Regions from separate parts of the Streptomyces pimonensis genome, predicted to be linked through region 4. Evidence: riboswitches for the same ligand, from Rfam matches in the RefSeq annotation. Region 4 holds a riboswitch; each other region holds the start of a gene.

Region 1 (4,678 bases), on a different contig from region 4:
CCGAGCTGATCCACCGCAAGCGCGAGGCGCTCCCCGCCGAAGCCGCCCCCGGCGAGGACCTCATCTCCGGCCTCATCCGCGCCTCCGACCACGGTGAGCACCTCACCGAGAACGAGGCCGCCGCCATGGCGTTCATCCTGCTGTTCGCCGGTTTCGAGACCACCGTCAACCTGATCGGCAACGGCACCTACGCCCTGCTCACCCACCCCGGACAGCGCGACCGCCTGCAGCGCTCCCTCGCCGCCGGGGAACACGGGCTGCTGGAGACCGGTGTCGAGGAGCTCCTGCGGTACGACGGTCCCGTGGAGCTCGCCACCTGGCGGTTCGCCACCGAGCCGGTCACCATCGGAGGGCAGCGCATCGCGGCCGGCGACCCCGTTCTCGTCGTGCTCGCCGCCGCGGACCGGGACCCGGAGCGGTTCGGCGACCCGGACGTGCTCGACCTCGGCCGGCGCGACAACCAGCATCTGGGGTACGGCCACGGCATCCACTACTGCCTGGGGGCCCCGCTGGCCCGGTTGGAGGGCCGGACCGCGCTCGCCACCCTGCTGACGCGTCTGCCGGACCTGCGGCTCGCGGTGGAGCCGGCCGAACTCCGCTGGCGGGGCGGGCTCATCATGCGCGGACTGCGCACGCTCCCGGTGGACTTCACTCCTCCGCGGAGGTGAAGGACCGGACCGCCGTCCGCAGTGACCCGGAGTGGGCCAGCGTAAACATGACACGCCCTCAGCTCTGTGATCTTCACGTGATCTGCGCGGCATGAACTTGTGACAAGTGATCGTCTGCCGATACGTTCACCCATCAAGTGCGGTGCCCAGGGCTTCACTCACCGCACCTGTCGTTGCTGTTCTGCGAAAGGTCTCCGCATGCTCTCCGGGAACGGTCGGCACCGTCGCCCCCGCCAGGCTCCGGCTCTCCTCGTCGCGGCCGGAGTGACCGGCTCCGCCATCGCGATCCCGCTCCTCGGGGCCGGCGGCGCCAGCGCGGCCGACGGCACGACCTGGGACCGGGTCGCCGAATGCGAAAGCGGTGGCTCCTGGAGCCAGAACACCGGCAACGGCTATTACGGCGGCCTGCAGTTGACCCAGGACGACTGGGAGGGCTACGGCGGCCTGGACTACGCGGCCAGCCCCGACCAGGCCAGCCGCGGTCAGCAGATCGCCGTGGCCGAGAGGATCCTCGCCGACCGGGGGGTCGGCGCCTGGCACACCTGCGGACCGACGGCGGGCCTCGAGCAGGACTCGGCGCCGGCCGACATCGACACGGGTGTGGCGGAGGACTCGTCCGGCTCCTCCGGCCTCACGGGCTCGTCCGGCTCCACGGACCCGTCCGGATCGGCGGACTCCGCTGATCCGGCCGCTTCGCCCTCGCCGTCGGCCACGTCCGGCGCCGAGGAGCCGGAGGACGGCGAGGGTGCGACCGGTGGATCGGCGAAGTCCGACGGCTCGGCCGGCTCGGGGAAGGAATCGGACACCGGCTCCGACGACGGATCCGGCGCCTCCCCCTCCGCCTCGGCCACTCCCAGGAGCGACGAGTCGGCCACGTCCGGCCAGAACACCGGCTCCTCCGAACTCACCGGCACCGAGGACGCGAGCGGCGGCCGTCATCGTGGCATCAGTGCCGAGGAGGGCGAGGCGGAGGACCGTGCGGCGGACTCGTCCGGACGGCACGCCTCGCGCGGTGCCGACGCCCCGCGCGACGCAGCCGACGGCTCGTACACCGTGCGCACCGGCGACAGCCTCTCGTCCATCGCCGGCTCCCTCGAGCTCGACGGCGGATGGCGGTCGCTCTACGCGGAGAACGAGCAGGTCGTCGGTGCCGACCCGGACCTCATCCTGCCGGGGCAGGAGCTTGAGGTCGGGATCGAACCGGGCGGAAAGTGACGCCCGAAAGGGTGTAACTCCGACGACAGTTGACGTCACGATTCGCGGCCAATGTCCGCTTTGAAGGCTGTGAGAGATAGGTCTCAGAAGCCCTGATCGTCTTTGAAATTCCGCGGATCGCGTGCCTACGGTCGTGATCGCTCGCCATCGCGGGCCCCGGCTGCCGCCACGCCGAATCCTGCCAGCGGCAGCACGGGAACAGTCGTCGCGTCATGCGCCGCAGGCAGGAGCGGGGGACCCAAGGTAAGCGCCCCTTCCGGTGATTGACACCGGATCGGGCTTGGGGTGGAGCCGCCTCCCGTGAGGGACGCGGCCGGGCAACTCAACCGGCCCGAACCCGACAGCTCACCTCGTAGGCGTCGGTGAGGGGATCCAACCATGCTGTTTTCCGGCAAGGGCAAGCACCGTCGTCCGTCCAAGGCCACCCGCGCGATCGCCGTCGCCGGTGTCGCCTCCGCCGCCGTCGCCGCCCCGCTGATGGCGGCCGGCAGCGCCTCCGCCGCCACCGCCTCCGAGTGGGACGCCGTCGCCCAGTGCGAGTCCGGCGGCAACTGGTCCATCAACACCGGCAACGGTTACTACGGCGGCCTGCAGTTCTCCGCCTCCACCTGGGCCGCGTACGGCGGCACGCAGTACGCCTCCACCGCCGACCGGGCCAGCAAGGCGCAGCAGATCGAGATAGCCGAGAAGGTCCTCGCGGGCCAGGGCAAGGGCGCCTGGCCGGTCTGTGGCAAGAGCCTGTCCGGTGCCGCCTACACCGGCTCCTCCTCGAACGGCTCCTCGGCCGGCTCCTCGCAGGGCACCGGTTCCACCGGCACGCGTGAGAGCGGGCAGAAGGCCTCCCGCTCCGCCGAGCGTCCGGCCGCCGAGCAGAAGACCGAGCAGAAGACCGAGCAGAAGGCCAAGGAGAAGACCGTCACCACCCCGACCGGCGAGAAGGTCGAGAAGGGCGACGGCGAGTACAAGGTCGTCAAGGGCGACACCCTCAGCTCCATCGCCGCCGAGCACGACGTCGCGGGCGGCTGGGCCCAGCTGTTCGAGCTGAACGACGACATCGTCGACGACGCCGACCTCATCTACCCGGGCCAGCAGCTGCACCTGAAGTAAGCGGCCGCCCCCTGCTCCCGCCCCGGTGCGTCTTCCCCCGTACGCGCCGGGGCGGGGTTTTTCACGGCCGGGTTTCCGGGAACGGCTTTGTTTCGTTCGGAAACAATTTACTCTCGGTTCTGTCCACGGGACGGGCGGCCGGATGGCCGATCGCCCGGAGCCGGTTAGGCTCGGTCTCGCAAGACCCTTCGGGGTCCTGCTCACCCGCGTCACATCCAAGAAGGAGATGCTCGTGCCGTCCATCGACGTCGTCGTAGCCCGGGAAATCCTGGACTCCCGAGGCAACCCCACGGTCGAGGTCGAGGTCGGCCTCGACGACGGCAGCACGGGTCGTGCCGCCGTCCCGTCCGGCGCCTCCACCGGCGCCTTCGAGGCCGTCGAACTCCGTGACGGCGATGCAGGCCGTTACCTGGGCAAGGGCGTCGAGAAGGCGGTCCTGGCCGTCATCGAGCAGATCGGCCCGGAGCTCGTCGGCTACGACGCCACCGAGCAGCGCCTGATCGACCAGGCGATGTTCGACCTGGACGCCACCGACAACAAGGGCTCCCTCGGCGCCAACGCCATCCTCGGCGTCTCGCTCGCCGTCGCCCACGCCGCCTCCGAGGCCAGCGACCTCCCGCTCTTCCGCTACCTGGGCGGCCCCAACGCGCACCTGCTGCCGGTGCCGATGATGAACATCCTGAACGGCGGCTCGCACGCCGACTCCAACGTGGACATCCAGGAGTTCATGATCGCCCCGATCGGCGCGGAGTCCTTCTCCGAGGCCCTGCGCTGGGGCGCCGAGGTCTACCACACCCTGAAGAAGGTCCTGAAGAGCAAGGGCCTGGCCACCGGCCTCGGCGACGAGGGCGGCTTCGCCCCGAACCTCGGTTCCAACCGCGAGGCCCTCGACCTCATCCTCGAGGCCATCAAGGAGGCCGGCTACACCCCGGGCGAGCAGATCGCCCTGGCGCTCGACGTCGCCGCGTCCGAGTTCTACAAGGACGGCTCCTACGCCTTCGAGGGCAAGGAGCGCTCCGCCGCCGAGATGACCGAGTACTACGCCGAGCTCGTCGACGCGTACCCGCTCGTCTCCATCGAGGACCCGCTGTTCGAGGACGACTGGGAGGGCTGGAAGACCATCACCGCCAAGCTCGGTGACAAGGTCCAGCTCGTCGGCGACGACCTGTTCGTCACCAACCCCGAGCGCCTCGCCCGCGGCATCGAGGAGGGCGCCGCCAACGCCCTGCTGGTCAAGGTCAACCAGATCGGCTCGCTGACCGAGACCCTGGACGCCGTCGAGCTGGCCCAGCGCAACGGCTTCAAGTGCATGATGTCCCACCGCTCCGGCGAGACCGAGGACGTCACCATCGCCGACCTGGCCGTCGCCACCAACTGCGGCCAGATCAAGACCGGTGCCCCGGCCCGCTCCGAGCGCGTCGCCAAGTACAACCAGCTGCTGCGCATCGAGGAGATCCTCGACGACGCCGCGGTGTACGCCGGCCGCAGCGCGTTCCCGCGCTTCAAGGGCTGAGCGCCGCCCCTGCAGGCGGCGTCGTACGTACGTCCCCGTACCCGGTCCCGTACCGTGTGCGGGGACGTACGCACGTATGAAGGCGAACCGGAGGCGGAACATGGCGGTCAGGGACCGGGACCGTTTCTCCACCGCGACCAGGATCCGGCTGATCGGTGAGCAGACCGCGGCCCGG
Region 2 (4,678 bases), on a different contig from region 4:
CCCCCGACGGGAACTTCGTCGGGGCCTCGCGCGCTTGCATACAGTGGCAGGACCGGCAGAAACGGCGGGTTCGACGACCGCCTCCGCGATCGAAGGGACGTACATGCCCATGGGTCACACGGCCACAGCCCAGGCAGGCTCCGGCGGCCTGACAGCGACCGAGCACCGCCTGGCCAACGGCCTGCGGGTGGTGCTCTCCGAGGACCACCTGACCCCGGTCGCCGCAGTGTGCCTCTGGTACGACGTGGGTTCGCGTCACGAAGTCAAGGGACGCACCGGCCTGGCTCACCTCTTCGAGCACCTGATGTTCCAGGGCTCCGCCCAGGTGAAGGGCAACGGTCACTTCGAGCTGGTCCAGGGCGCCGGCGGCTCCCTCAACGGCACCACCAGCTTCGAGCGCACCAACTACTTCGAGACCATGCCCGCCCACCAGCTGGAACTCGCCCTCTGGCTGGAGGCCGACCGCATGGGCTCCCTGCTGACCGCCCTGGACGAGGAGTCCATGGAGAACCAGCGGGACGTCGTCAAGAACGAGCGCCGCCAGCGCTACGACAACGTCCCCTACGGCACGGCCTTCGAGAAGCTGACCGCCCTCGCCTACCCGGAGGGCCACCCGTACCACCACACGCCCATCGGCTCGATGGCGGACCTGGACGCGGCCACCCTGGAGGACGCGCGCCAGTTCTTCCGTACGTACTACGCGCCGAACAACGCCGTGCTCTCCGTCGTCGGCGACATCGACCCGGAGCAGACGCTCGCCTGGATCGAGAAGTACTTCGGCTCCATCCCGTCCCACGACGGCGAGCCCGCCCCGCGCGACGGCTCGCTGCCCGAGGTCATGGGCGGGCAGCTGCGCGAGATCGTGGAGGAGGAGGTCCCCGCGCGTGCGCTGATGGCCGCCTACCGGCTGCCCGAGGACGGCACGCGTGCGTGTGACGCCGCCGACCTGGCGCTCACCGTCCTCGGCGGCGGCGAGTCCTCGCGGTTCTACAACCGGCTGGTACGGCGCGACCGCACGGCCGTGGCCGCCGGCTTCGGCCTGCTGCGGCTGGCCGGGGCGCCCTCCCTGGGCTGGCTGGACGTGAAGACGTCCGGCGACGTGGAGGTGCCGGTCATCGAGGCCGCCATCGACGAGGAGCTCGCCCGGTTCGCCGAGGAGGGTCCCACGGCGGAGGAGATGGAGCGCGCGCAGGCCCAGCTGGAGCGCGAGTGGCTCGACCGGCTCGGCACGGTCGCCGGCCGCGCCGACGAACTGTGCCGGTACGCGGTCCTGTTCGGCGACCCGCAGCTCGCCCTGACCGCCGTGCAGCGCGTCCTGGAGGTGACGGCGGAGGAGGTGAAGGAGGTCGCCAAGGCCCGCCTGCGCCCCGACAACCGCGCGGTGCTCGTCTACGAGCCGGTCGCCCCGGAGGGCGAGGACACCGAGGAAGCCGCCGCAGTTGCCGGCGCCGACGAGAACGAGGAGACGGCGAAGTGACCGAGCTCGCCACGATGGACTTCCACCCGCGGCCGCAGGCGGGCGACGCCAAGCCCTGGGCCTTCCCGGCCCCCGAGCGGGGCACGCTCGACAACGGCCTGACCGTGCTGCGCTGCCACCGTCCCGGCCAGCAGGTCGTCGCCGTCGAGGTGCTCCTCGACGCGCCCCTGGAGGCCGAGCCGGACGGTCTCGACGGTGTCGCCACGATCATGGCGCGGGCCTTCTCCGAGGGCACCGACAAGCACTCCGCCGAGGAGTTCGCCGCCGAGCTGGAGCGCTGCGGCGCCACCCTGGACGCGCACGCGGACCACCCCGGCGTCCGCCTCAGCCTGGAGGTGCCGGCCTCCCGGCTCACCAAGGGCCTCGGGCTGCTCGCCGACGCGCTCAGGGCGCCCGCGTTCGCCGACAGCGAGGTCGAGCGGCTGGTCCGCAACCGCCTCGACGAGATCCCGCACGAGCTGGCCAGCCCCTCCCGCCGCGCCGCCAAGGAGCTCTCCAAGGAGCTGTTCCCGGCGAGTTCGCGCATGTCGCGCCCCCGCCAGGGAACCGAGGAGACGGTCACCGGCATCGACTCCGCGGCCGTGCGCACCTTCTACGAGAAGCACGTCCGCCCCGCCACGGCCACCGCCGTGGTCGTCGGCGACCTCACCGGCATCGACCTGGACGCGCTGCTCGGCGGCACCCTGGGCGCCTGGGCCGGCTCCCCGGCCCAGCCGCGGCCCGTCCCACCGGTGGTCGCGGACGACACCGGCCGCGTCGTGATCGTGGACCGCCCCGGCGCCGTCCAGACGCAGCTGCTGATCGGCCGCATCGGGCCCGACCGGCACGACCGCGTGTGGCCCGCGCAGGTGCTCGGCACGTACTGCCTGGGCGGCACCCTCACGTCCCGCCTGGACCGCGTGCTGCGTGAGGAGAAGGGATACACCTACGGCGTACGGTCGTTCGGGCAGGTCCTCAGGTCCGCCCCGGACGGTGCCGGCGCGGCGATGCTGGCGATCAGCGGCTCCGTCGACACCCCGAACACCGGACCCGCCCTCGACGACCTGTGGACGGTGCTGCGCACGCTCGCCGCGGAAGGGCTCACCGACGACGAACGCGATGTCGCCGTGCAGAACCTCGTGGGTGTGGCGCCGCTCAAGTACGAGACCGCCGCGGCCGTCGCGAGCACCCTGGCCGACCAGGTCGAGCAGTACCTGCCCGACCACTACCAGGCGGACCTGTACCGGCAGTTGGCCGCGACCGGCACCGTGGAGGCCACCGCGGCCGTCGTGAACGCCTTCCCGGTGGACCGCCTGGTGACGGTCCTCGTCGGCGACGCGGCGCAGATCAAGGCGCCGGTGGAGGCCCTCGGGATCGGCGAAGTCACCGTCGTGACCGCCGAGTAGCGAGCCGCCACGGCGCACACGCTCGGGGCCCTGGTGGCAGGAGAGCCACCAGGGCCCTCGTATGCCCGAATTGGGGCGGAGGTTGCCTGTCTGCCCTGTGGGATGCGCTACAAAAACCCGGATCCGTTTGAGGATCGGGAGGCGTCCCGCATAGCTTCGTCCGGGCTGTTCGTCGGTCAGTGCGCCGCACCCGCGGCACCGGACAGCCATCGCCGAGTCCCCGTACGGCGCGAGCCAGGGGAGCCGGGGACCCACATACGTCCCTGGGGTGAATCGGACGCCCGCGCGTGTCGCGAGGGGGCCCGTAGGAGACCTTCCTGCTCCGAACCCGTCAGCTAACCCGGTAGGCGAGAGGGAAGGAAAGGACCAGCCTGTACATGGCGTTCACCCGCGCCCCGGGCAAGCACCGTCGTCCCAGCAGGATGCAGCGCGGCACCGCCCGCGCGGCGGGCGTCGCGGCGCTCACCACCACCGGCGTCGTCGGCTCCCTCGCGGCTCCCGCACTCGCCGCCGAGCCCGCTGCCGCGCAGACCGGCCTCACGCCCGTCGTCACCCTGGGCGACGCGGTCGCCGAGCGGATAGAGGCCCAGGCGGCCGCCCAGCACGAGGCCGCCCGGGAGGCGGCCGAGGCCGCCGCGCGGAAGGCCGCCGAGGAGACGGCGCGCGAGAAGGCCGCCGAGGAGGCCGCCGCGAAGGCCCGCGCGGAGAAGGAGCGCGCCGCGCGGGAGGCCGAGCGCGAGCGCCTCAGCACCTTCGTCTCCCCGATCCCCGGCTCGTACGTCTCGACCAGCTACCGGGCCGGCAGCTCGCTGTGGTCCTCCGGCAGCCACACCGGTGTCGACTTCCACGCCGCGAGCGGCACCCCCGTCCAGTCGGTCGGCATCGGCACCGTCGTCGAGGCCGGCTGGGGCGGCTCGTACGGCAACCAGGTCGTCATCAGGATGAACGACGGCACGTACACCCAGTACGCCCACCTGTCGTCCATCGGCGTCTCGGTGGGCCAGCAGGTCGCCGCCGGGCAGCGGATCGGCCTCTCCGGCGCCACCGGCAACGTCACGGGCGCGCACCTGCACTTCGAGGCCCGTACGACGGCCGAGTACGGCTCCGACCTCGATCCCGTCGCCTACCTCCGCGCGCACGGCGTCAGCCTCTGACCCGAGGACTTCCCGGTGCCCCGGCTCCCCGAGCCGGGGCACCGGTGTTTCCGGTCGGCGCTCGTCCGAAAAACGCGCATGGATTCCGGTCCGCCGTCGTGAATTCCCGCTGATTGGAATAGAGTCACGGAACACACGTCAATCGTCGACGTTTCACGGGGATTAAGCGGAGGTCGGTCATGCGTATTCCCGCGCACTCGGTGTGCACGGCGATCCGGGACGACATCGTCGCGGGTGTCCACGAGCGCGGCGGCCGGCTCACCGAGGAAGTCCTCGCCCGCCGTTACGGTGTCTCCCGCGTCCCCGTCCGGGAGGCGCTGCGCACGCTGGAGGCCGAGGGGTTCGTGGTGACCCGGCGGCACGCGGGCGCGTGCGTCGCGGAACCCACCGAGCAGGAGGCCGCCGACCTGCTGGAGATGCGCATGCTGCTGGAGCCGCTCGGCGCCTCCCGCGCGGCCCAGCGCCGCACCGAGGCCCATCTGAAGGTGCTGCGCGGCCTGGTCCGGCTGGGGCAGGAACGCGCCCGTCAGGGCCACAGCGACGATCTGCGCTCCTTGAGCGGCTGGTTCCACGAGACGCTCGCCCAGGCCACCGGCAGCCCGGCGCTGACCTCGGCGCTGACCCAGCTGCGGCACAAGATCGCCTGGATGTACGCCGCCGAG
Region 3 (4,678 bases), on a different contig from region 4:
CGAGCTGTTCGTGGTCGACGACGGCTGGTTCGGGGCCCGTACGAGCGACCGGGCCGGACTCGGCGACTGGACCCCCCACCCCGGCCGCTTCCCCGGCGGCCTGAAACCGCTCGCGGACCATGTGCACGGGCTCGGGATGCGGTTCGGCATCTGGGTCGAGCCGGAGATGGTCAACCCCGACAGCGACCTGTACCGCGCGCACCCCGACTGGGTGCAGTTCCAGCCGGACCGCCGGCGTACGGAGTTCCGCAACCAGCTGGTGCTCAACCTCGCGCGTGACGACGTCCGGGAGTACCTCTGGGAACGGCTGGACGGGCTGCTCTCCGGCACCCCCGTCGACTATGTGAAGTGGGACTTCAACCGCTGCTTCAGCGACGTCGGCTGGCCGGACGACCCGTATCCGCAGCGGCTGTGGATCGACCACGTGCGCGGTCTGTACGCCCTGCTGGACCGGTTGCGGGCGGCCCATCCGGGCGTGGCCTTCGAGTCCTGCTCGGGCGGCGGCGGGCGGATCGACCTGGGAGTCCTCTCCCGTACCGACCAGGTGTGGACCTCGGACAACACCGACCCGCTCGACCGGCTCGCCATCCAGCACGGCTTCAGCCAGATCCATCCGGCCCGGGTGATGGCCGCCTGGGTCACCGACAGCCCCAACGCGATGCTCAACGGGCGGGTCAGTTCGCTGCGCTTCCGGTTCGTCAGCGCCATGGCCGGGGTGCTCGGCGTCGGCGGCGACCTCGCGCGGTGGACGGAGGAGGAGCTCGCCGAGGCGCGGGAGTGGGTCGCGCTCTACAAGGAGATCCGGCCCCTCGTCCAGCGCGGCGACCTGTACCGGCTGCGTCCTCCGGAGGGCGGGCTGAGCGCGGTGCAGTACGTCCTCGGCGACGAGACCGTCGTCCTCGCCTGCCTCCAGGCCCAGCACCACGGAGAGCCCGTTCCGGCCCTCCGGCTGCGCGGCCTCGATCCGGAGGCGTCGTACGAATGCCGTGAAAGCGGCGAAACGCACCGGGGCGCCGTCCTGCTGCACCACGGGCTGCACACCGGTCTGCGGGGAGACCTGGACGCCGCGGTGTTCCGGCTGCGGCGCCGGTGATCGCATGATTGGCGCGTCATGTCCGATTGATGCGCTTCGCCGTAATGTGCCCCGAAAGAAAGGGGGATGGGGAGGGGTGCGTGAGCATCGTCATATCCGTGACGATGTGTTGTCGCCATGCTCACGTAATTCCGTGGAGGGGCAGGGGAATTCGTGCGGGAAGGGAATCCCGGCTGACGCTCGGTGACGTCTTTTCCGTATGTCGATCACGAAAAAGCGTGTTCGCGGTGAACCTCGCGCTTGTCCCACCGCGTCCGGGTCGCTTACGTTCGCCACCGATCCGGACGGACGCCTAATCCTGCCGCCGCCCGGAGCCCGCACACACTGACCCGTCCACGGCAGGAACGGGGGACCCACAGGTACGACTGCCTGTTCCGGTTCCCGGAACGGCTTGGGGTTAAGCCACGCGACAGCGCGGCCGGGCATCTCCAGCCCGCACCCGACAGCTCACCTCGTAGGCGCCGGAGAGGAATTCGACATGCCCGCGAAGGGTAAGCACCGCCGTACCAGGACCCAGCGTTTCACCCGCTCCATCGCCGTCGCCGGAACCGGTGGCGCCGCACTCGCCCTGCCGCTCCTCGGCACCACCGGCGCGCACGCCGCCACGCCGCAGAGCGCCCCCGAAAAGGCCGTCCAGTCCCTTTCCGCCGGCCAGAAGACCGTCACCGACAAGGGCGGCGAGGCCCGCACGTACACCGTGAAGGCCGGGGACTACCTCGCGAAGATCGCCGAGGCGGAGAACGTCGACGGCGGCTGGAAGAAGCTCTACGCGGACAACCGCGAGGCCATCGGTGCCGACCCGTCACTCATCCACCCCGGTCTGAGGCTCTCCGTCGACGTCGGGGCCGCCACGGCCGCGCCGCAGGAGTCGCCCTCCGCCGCGGCCCCGCAGGCCCCGGAGCGGAAGACCGAGCAGCCCGCCGAGCAGCCCTCCCCGGACACCTCCACCCGGACCACGAACACCGACCAGGCCGCGAGCGCCTCCGGTTACAGCTCCCCGGTGCCCGGCGCCGGCCTCGGCACCGCCTACAAGGTGGCCGGCAGCATGTGGTCCAGCGGCTACCACACCGGCGTCGACTTCGCCGTCCCGACCGGCACCTCCCTGAAGGCCGTCGGCGCCGGCACCGTCGTCTCCGCGGGCTGGGCCGGAGCGTACGGCAACCAGGTCGTCCTCAAGCTCGACGACGGCCACTACGCCCAGTACGCCCACCTGTCCTCGCTCTCCGTCTCGGCCGGCCAGGCCGTGACCGGCGGCCAGCAGGTCGGTCTCTCCGGCTCGACCGGCAACTCGACCGGCCCGCACCTGCACTTCGAGATCCGCACCACCCCGGACTACGGCTCGGACGTGGACCCGGTCTCCTACCTCCGCTCGAAGGGTGTCGCCATCGGCTGACCCCCGACGACCTCCCCGACGCGCGCGCCGGAGGCCGGACCCCGATTCCCGGGTCCGGCCTCCGGCGTATTCCGGAGTTGGCCAACATTTTGGAAGTGTCTTATCTCACCGTGCGTCAACCTTTCCTTACGGTCGCGTAGGTCACATTCGAAGGTGAATCATGAGCGGTTGTGGCAGACGATTCGAAGAGTGACAGCAGAGCAGTGATCGGGTCGTACGTGGCGGTGGGGGACAGCTTCACCGAGGGTGTCGGCGACCCCGGCCCCGACGGGGCGTTCGTCGGCTGGGCCGACCGGTTCGCCGTGCTTCTCGCGGACCTCCGGCCCGAGGGCGACTTCGAGTACACCAATCTCGCCGTGCGCGGAAAGCTGCTGGACCAGATCGTGGCGGACCAACTGCCGAGGGCGGTCGAACTCGCCCCCGACCTGGTCTCGTTCTGCGCGGGCGGCAATGACATCCTCCGCCCGGGCAGCGATCCGGACGAGGTGGCCGAGCGGTTCGAGCGGGCGATCGCCGCGCTCACGGCCGTGTCCGGCACGGTGATGGTGACGACCGGGTTCGACACCCGTGGCGTTCCCCTGCTGAAGCATCTGCGCGGCAAGATCGCCACGTACAACGGGCACGTACGGGCCGTCGCCGACCGCTACAGCTGCCCGGTGCTCGACCTGTGGTCCCTCAGGAGCGTCCAGGACCGCAGGGCCTGGGACGCCGACCGGCTGCACCTGTCGCCGGAGGGACACACCCGTGTCGCGCTCCGCGCCGGGCAGGCCCTCGGCCTGGAGGTCCCCGCCGACCCCGAACAGCCCTGGCCGCCCCTGCCGCCCCGCGGCACGTTCGAGGTCCGACGGGACGACGTCCAGTGGGCCCGCGAGTACCTGGTGCCGTGGATCGGCCGCCGGCTGCGCGGGGAGTCGTCGGGCGACCACGTGATCGCCAAGGGGACGCTGTCCCCGGACGACATCAAGGTGCGGATCGCCGCGGTGGCGTGAGAGCCGCTTCGCCGGTGGCGGCGGTCCCCCGCACCGCGGTGCGGGGGACCGCCGCACATAATGGAATGTCTGACCGACTCCACTTGGAGGCACCGTGGCCGGTTCCCGTTCCCAGAGCTCCGGGCCGCGCGCCCTGCGGCCCGTGTCCTTCGGCGCGGACCCGAGTGGCGAGCGCATGGCACGCATCCGCAGATCCCCGCACTTCAAGGACGGGGTCTTCCGGAATCCCGGGGGCGCCGCCCGGATCCGCCCGACGGGGGCGACGCGGGACCTGGCGAAGACCTACTTCGACAAGGACTCCCGTTCCCGCCGCGCCCCGAAGGGCGCCGTCCCGGTGCACCCGACCACCCTGGCCGACATCTCCCGTCCGCCGGCCACCGGGCTGCGCCTGACCTGGATGGGCCACTCCAGCGTGCTCGCGGAGATCGACGGACACCGGGTCCTGTTCGATCCCGTGTGGGGCGAGCGCTGCTCGCCGTTCCCCTTCGCCGGGCCCAGGCGACTGCACCCCGTGCCGCTGCCGCTGGCCGCGCTCGGCCCGGTCGACGTCGTCGTGATCTCCCACGACCACTACGACCACCTGGACCTGCCCACGGTCAAGGCGCTGGCCGGCACGGACACCCTGTTCGCCGTACCCCTCGGCGTCGGCGCCCGCCTGGAGCGCTGGGGCGTATCCTCCGGGCGGCTGCGCGAGCTGGACTGGCACGAGGCGACGGAGGTCGGCGGCCTCACCCTCACCGCCACCCCGGCCCGCCACTTCTGCGGCCGGGGCCTGCGCAACACCCAGCACACCCTGTGGGCCTCCTGGGCGGTCGCGGGCGGGGAGCACCGGATCTACCACAGCGGTGACACCGGCTACTTCGAGGGCTTCAAGGACATCGGCGCCGATCACGGCCCGTTCGACGCCACGATGATCCAGGTCGGCGCGTACTCGGACTTCTGGCCCGACATCCACATGACGCCCGAGGAAGGCGTCCGGGCCCATCTCGACCTGCAGGGAGGCAGTCCGGGCGGGGTGCTGCTGCCGATCCACTGGGGGACGTTCAACCTGGCGCCGCACGCGTGGGCGGAGCCGGGGGAGTGGATGAAGGACGTGGCCGAGGGGGCGGGGCAGGCGGTGGCGTTCCCGCGGCCGGGTGAGCCGTTCGAGCCGGCGGGGAGGCTGCCGGTGGAGGCGTGGTGGCGGGCGGTGTCCGGTCCGAT
Region 4 (4,678 bases):
CGGCGGCGGTAGTGCTCGGCGACGTCCGGGAAGGCGCGGAGCAGATTGACCGTCGTCATGATCAGGTCGTCGAAGTCCAGCGCGTTCGCCTCGCGCAGCCGGGACTGGTAGAGCGCGTAGGCCTGGGCGAGGGTCTTCTCGAAGCCGTCGGCCGCCCGGGCGGCGAAGTCCTCCTCGTCGATCAGCTCGTTCTTCAGGTTGCTGATCCTGGCGCTGAAGGACTTCGGCGGAAAGCGCTTGGGGTCGAGGTCCAGGTCGCGGCAGACCAGGGCCATCAGCCGCTTGGAGTCGGCGGCGTCGTAGATCGAGAACGACGACGTGAAGCCGAGCTTCTTGCTCTCGCGACGCAGGATGCGCACGCACGCGCTGTGGAACGTCATGACCCACATGGCGCCCGCGCGTGGGCCGACGAGCTGCTCGACGCGCTCCTTCATCTCGCCCGCGGCCTTGTTGGTGAAGGTGATCGCGAGGATCTGGCCCGGATGGACGTGCCGCTCGGCCAGCAGGTGGGCGATGCGGTGGGTGAGCACGCGGGTCTTGCCGGAACCGGCGCCGGCCACGATGAGCAGCGGGGAGCCGGAGTGCACGACGGCGGCGCGCTGGTTGTCGTTCAGCCCCTCGAGGAGCGCGGCGGCGTCGATCACTGGGCGCGGGGCGCCGTCACGGTAGTGGGTGTCCCGTTCCGGCGGCAGGTCGAACTTCCCGCCGAACAGGTCGTCCGGGATCGGCTCCGGTACGTGCTCGTCCTCGGGCGGTGGCGGGGGCTCGCCCTCGGGGCCCCGCTGGGCCTGGAGGTCCGCCAGGAAACTGTCGTCAAAGAGGCTGCTCATCGCTCTCCGAGTCTAGGGCGCTCCACCGACAACCCGGGGCCACCCCGGGAACATCCCCGGCTTCCGGCGGCCTGAACGGGTCCCTCACCCTCCAGGAACACCGTCTCACCCTGAGTCACCCCGCGCGCGAGGTCACGAAAATGTATCGGGCATATCACCCATCAACCTTCACAGGGGCCACACCGGTTGGCTACGGTGCGGGCGGGCCGCACGACCCCCACCGGCGAACCTCGCCGGGCCGCGCGGCCTCCGCCGAGTCCGTCCCTGCCCCTCGCGCGGCAGCCGGAGCCGGGGACCCACCGAGATCACGGGGTGAATCGGCCCACTCCCTCGCGGAGCGGCCGTAGGGCAACCCTTCCAAGCACCCGCCCGAACCCGACAGCTAACCCGGTAGGCGGAGCGTGGGAAGGAGTCGCCTCCCTTGGCGTCGCACCGCAAGTCGCGCACCCCCGGCATCCGCGTGGCAGGCATCCGGCCCCCGGCCCTCGCCACGGCCGCCCTGGCCTCCGTGGCCCTGCTCTCCCAGACGGCCACCGCCGCCCCCTCCGACGACGGCAGGCCCAGCCTGGAGGAGGTCGAGAAGAAGGTCGACGACCTCTACCGCCAGGCGGAGTCGGCGACCGAGAAGTACAACGCGGCCAAGGAGCGGACCGCGAAGCAGCGCAAGCAGGTCGACACGCTCCTCGACGACGTGGCCAAGCGCACCCAGAAGCTCAACGACGCGCGGGAGGAGCTGGGCTCCTTCGCCGCCGCCCAGTACCGGACCGGCTCCGGTATTCCCGACACCGCGACCTTCCTGCTCGCACACACGCCGCAGGACGTCTTCGACCAGCGTCAGGTGCTGGACCGGATCACCGGCCGCCAGAAGAAAGCGGTCGACGACTACGTCGCCCAGCAGTCCGAGACGATGAAGAAGCGCCGGGAGGCCACCGAGAGCCTCCGAACGCTCACCGAGGCCCAGGGCGATCTGAAGACGGCCAAGGCCACCGTCCAGAAGAAGCTCACCGACGCGCGTGAACTGATGGCGAAGCTGACCGCCGAGGAGAAGGCGCGGCTCGCGGCGATCGAGAAGGAGAAGCAGGAGGAGGCCGCCCGCAAGGCCGCCGAGCTCGCCCGGCAGCAGGCGGAGCAGCGGAAGGCCGAGGAGAGGACCGCCGCCCGGCAGGACGGCGGCACGTCGGGCGCCCCGGCCCCGGCCCCGGCCGCCTCACCGTCGACGCCGACGGACTCCTCGTACGCCACCAAGGCCGAGAGGGCCCTCGCCTTCGCCCGCGCGCAGATCGGCAAGCCGTACGTCTGGGGCGCCACCGGCCCCGGCTCCTACGACTGCTCCGGCCTCATCCAGGCCGCCTGGAAGGCCGCCGGCATCACCCTCCCGCGCACCACCTACGACCAGGTCGACGCGGGCACGACGGTCCCCGTCTCCCAGGCCCGGCCCGGTGACCTGGTCTTCTTCTACGACGACATCACCCACGTGGGCCTCTACATCGGCAACGGGATGATGATCCACGCGCCGAAGCCCGGCACGTACGTCCGCGAGGAGTCCGTCTACTACGACGGCGAGTCCTCGGTCCACAGCGTGGTCCGCCCCGCCTGACCTGTCCGGGGGCACGGAGCCCGGCGGGCTCTCCCGGCATCGGAGCATGTCCGGCCCCGTCCCCCCGTCTCCTTTCCGCGCCTGGTGGGCGCGGCGTTCGCCGGCGGCCGGCGCCGCCGTGAGGGCGACCGGCACCGTGCCGGTCGCCCTGCACCCGGCGGGGCGCGGGATCCTCTCCCGGGTCGGCCTCGTGCCGGCCTGCGCCGCCCGGCCGGGGCCGGCGGCGGAGTTCGCTCTGCGGCTGTTGTGGGCGGCGGTCGCCGCCGCGCGGGCCACGGTCACGTCCGGCCCCGTGGAGGAAGGGGTCAGGTCCACAGCACCGCGATGAAGACGTTCGCCACGGTCAGCAGGCCGACCAGGCCGAACAGGCCCTTGTCCACCTTCCCGTCGTCCCGCTTCACGTAGACCAGGCCGAGGATCACGATCAGCAGGGCCAGCTTCACGCCGATCTTGATGTTGTCGACGGAGTAGTCCTGGGCCTGGTTGAGGCCGACCAGGACCACACCGGTGACCAGCATCGTCAGCGCACCGTGCAGCATCGCGGGGACGAAGCGGGCGGTGCCCTGGCCCATCGCCTTCATCTGGGTGAGGAAGCCGCCGAGGAGCGACGCGATACCGATGATGTGCAGACCGACGAAGAGGTGGATGAGTACGTCCATGGGGCCGGAGCCTAGCCACAGCCACTTCGTAGCACTCCGGCACCCTCGTCCGTCCCCCCTTCGCCGCATCGGTCACCACCCTGAGTGAAGACGGTGAAGCCAGGACGGGGTTCCTGTCACTTGCGGTCACCCGACGGTCCGCTCACGCCACTTCCGCACAACCCGTTACCGGGCCCGCGCGGCCGGGCCTAGGGTCCTTCCCGGGTGACCGGCTCTCCACCGCCGTCCGGTACAGGGACGACATCCGGGCACCACCGCCGAGAAGGTCCGGCGGCGGACGGCTTCCCCCCGTGCCTCCGCCGCCGGGCCGCGGGACGGCGGCCCGCTCCGCGCGGTCGCCGGGAAGGACGGGCGTCCGGGTGGCAGCGCACCGCAGGACCCGACAGCGCGCATCGACACCGGCCGCCGCATCCCCCGCTCCGAACTCCGCCCCGGTGACCTGGCCTTCTTCTGCTCCGGCATCAGCCACGTCGGCGTCCACGCCGGCGACGGCCGCATGATCCACTCCCTGAACCCCTCGGCCCCGGTCCGCGTGGCCCCATCGACGAGACGTCCTTCGCGGGCGCCACGCGCATGGTCCGAGGACCTGCTCAGACCAGGCGCCGAGCCGTCGCCCAGCGGGTCAGTTCGTGGCGGTTGGACAGCTGGAGCTTGCGCAGGACCGCCGAGACATGGGACTCGACCGTCTTCACCGAGATGAACAGCTGCTTGGCGATCTCCTTGTAGGCGTAACCGCGGGCGATCAGCCGCAGGACCTCCCGCTCGCGCTGGGTGAGGCGGTCGAGGTCCTCGTCGGCCGGCGGGGCGTCGGTCGAGGCGAAGGCGTCCAGGACGAAGCCGGCCAGCCGCGGCGAGAAGACCGCGTCCCCCTCCTGGACCCGGAAGATCGAGTCGACCAGGTCGGTCCCGGTGATCGTCTTGGTCACGTATCCCCGCGCACCGCCCCGGATCACCCCGATCACGTCCTCCGCCGCGTCCGACACGGACAGGGCGAGGAAACGGACCGGCTGCTCGGCGTCGCCCATCAACGGGGCGCAACGGCGCAGCACTTCGACGCCGCCGCCACCGGGCAGGTGCACGTCGAGCAGGACCACCTCGGGCCGGGTCGCGGTGATGACCGTGACCGCCTGGTCGACGTCGGCGGCCTCGCCGACCACCTCGACGCCCGTCTGCGCGGTCTGTCCTATCTCCGCCTGGACACCCGTGCGGAACATGCGGTGGTCGTCGACGAGGACAACACGCACATGACGCCCGGCACCCTCCGCCGCTCCCGTCGTTCCGTTCGCCTCGGTCGGCTCGCTCATGACGTCTTCTCCGCCCTCTCCATCTCCAGCTCGACCTCCGTGCCGCCGTCCGGCACCGCGCGCAGCCGCGCCGTGCCGCCGTTGCGCTCCATGCGGCCGATGATCGATTCCCTGACGCCCATGCGGTCGGCGGGTATCGAGTCCAGGTCGAAGCCGGGGCCGCGGTCCCGGACGGACACGAAGACCGTCCTCCCCTCGACCTCGGCGTAGACCTGCACCGCACCTCCCTCGCCACCGTACTTGGCGGCATTGACCATCGCTTCACGCGCGGCCTGCATCTGTGCGCTG

Evidence for each region. A riboswitch is a leader RNA that binds a small molecule or an ion and turns the genes downstream of it on or off. The one in region 4 is predicted to bind cyclic di-AMP.
Region 1: it holds a riboswitch for cyclic di-AMP, as region 4 does, so the genes downstream of both, KYY02_RS23735 (transglycosylase family protein) here and KYY02_RS01885 (C40 family peptidase) in region 4, are expected to answer to the same signal.
Region 2: it holds a riboswitch for cyclic di-AMP, as region 4 does, so the genes downstream of both, KYY02_RS31405 (M23 family metallopeptidase) here and KYY02_RS01885 (C40 family peptidase) in region 4, are expected to answer to the same signal.
Region 3: it holds a riboswitch for cyclic di-AMP, as region 4 does, so the genes downstream of both, KYY02_RS13965 (M23 family metallopeptidase) here and KYY02_RS01885 (C40 family peptidase) in region 4, are expected to answer to the same signal.

Annotation. Positions count from the first base shown of each region.
Region 1 covers NZ_JAHWZY010000027.1:6,969-11,646, forward strand. Annotated here, with positions in the region: gene KYY02_RS23725 (cytochrome P450 family protein) at 1-668, shown strand, start outside; gene KYY02_RS23730 (transglycosylase family protein) at 867-1,883, shown strand; cyclic di-AMP (ydaO/yuaA leader) riboswitch at 2,089-2,257, shown strand; gene KYY02_RS23735 (transglycosylase family protein) at 2,262-2,990, shown strand; gene eno (phosphopyruvate hydratase) at 3,223-4,503, shown strand; gene KYY02_RS23745 (FtsB family cell division protein) at 4,604-4,678, shown strand, end outside.
Region 2 covers NZ_JAHWZY010000055.1:13,312-17,989, forward strand. Annotated here, with positions in the region: gene KYY02_RS31395 (M16 family metallopeptidase) at 104-1,477, shown strand; gene KYY02_RS31400 (M16 family metallopeptidase) at 1,474-2,862, shown strand; cyclic di-AMP (ydaO/yuaA leader) riboswitch at 3,063-3,227, shown strand; gene KYY02_RS31405 (M23 family metallopeptidase) at 3,240-4,016, shown strand; gene KYY02_RS31410 (GntR family transcriptional regulator) at 4,196-4,678, shown strand, end outside.
Region 3 covers NZ_JAHWZY010000011.1:208,423-213,100, reverse strand. Annotated here, with positions in the region: gene KYY02_RS13970 (alpha-galactosidase) at 1-1,093, shown strand, start outside; cyclic di-AMP (ydaO/yuaA leader) riboswitch at 1,409-1,567, shown strand; gene KYY02_RS13965 (M23 family metallopeptidase) at 1,572-2,486, shown strand; gene KYY02_RS13960 (SGNH/GDSL hydrolase family protein) at 2,690-3,475, shown strand; gene KYY02_RS13955 (MBL fold metallo-hydrolase) at 3,570-4,678, shown strand, end outside.
Region 4 covers NZ_JAHWZY010000001.1:373,999-378,676, reverse strand. Annotated here, with positions in the region: gene pcrA (DNA helicase PcrA) at 1-830, opposite strand, end outside; cyclic di-AMP (ydaO/yuaA leader) riboswitch at 1,071-1,243, shown strand; gene KYY02_RS01885 (C40 family peptidase) at 1,252-2,427, shown strand; gene KYY02_RS01880 (hypothetical protein) at 2,733-3,086, opposite strand; partial or broken gene KYY02_RS01875 (C40 family peptidase) at 3,472-3,662, shown strand; gene KYY02_RS01870 (LuxR C-terminal-related transcriptional regulator) at 3,677-4,390, opposite strand; gene KYY02_RS01865 (ATP-binding protein) at 4,387-4,678, opposite strand, start outside.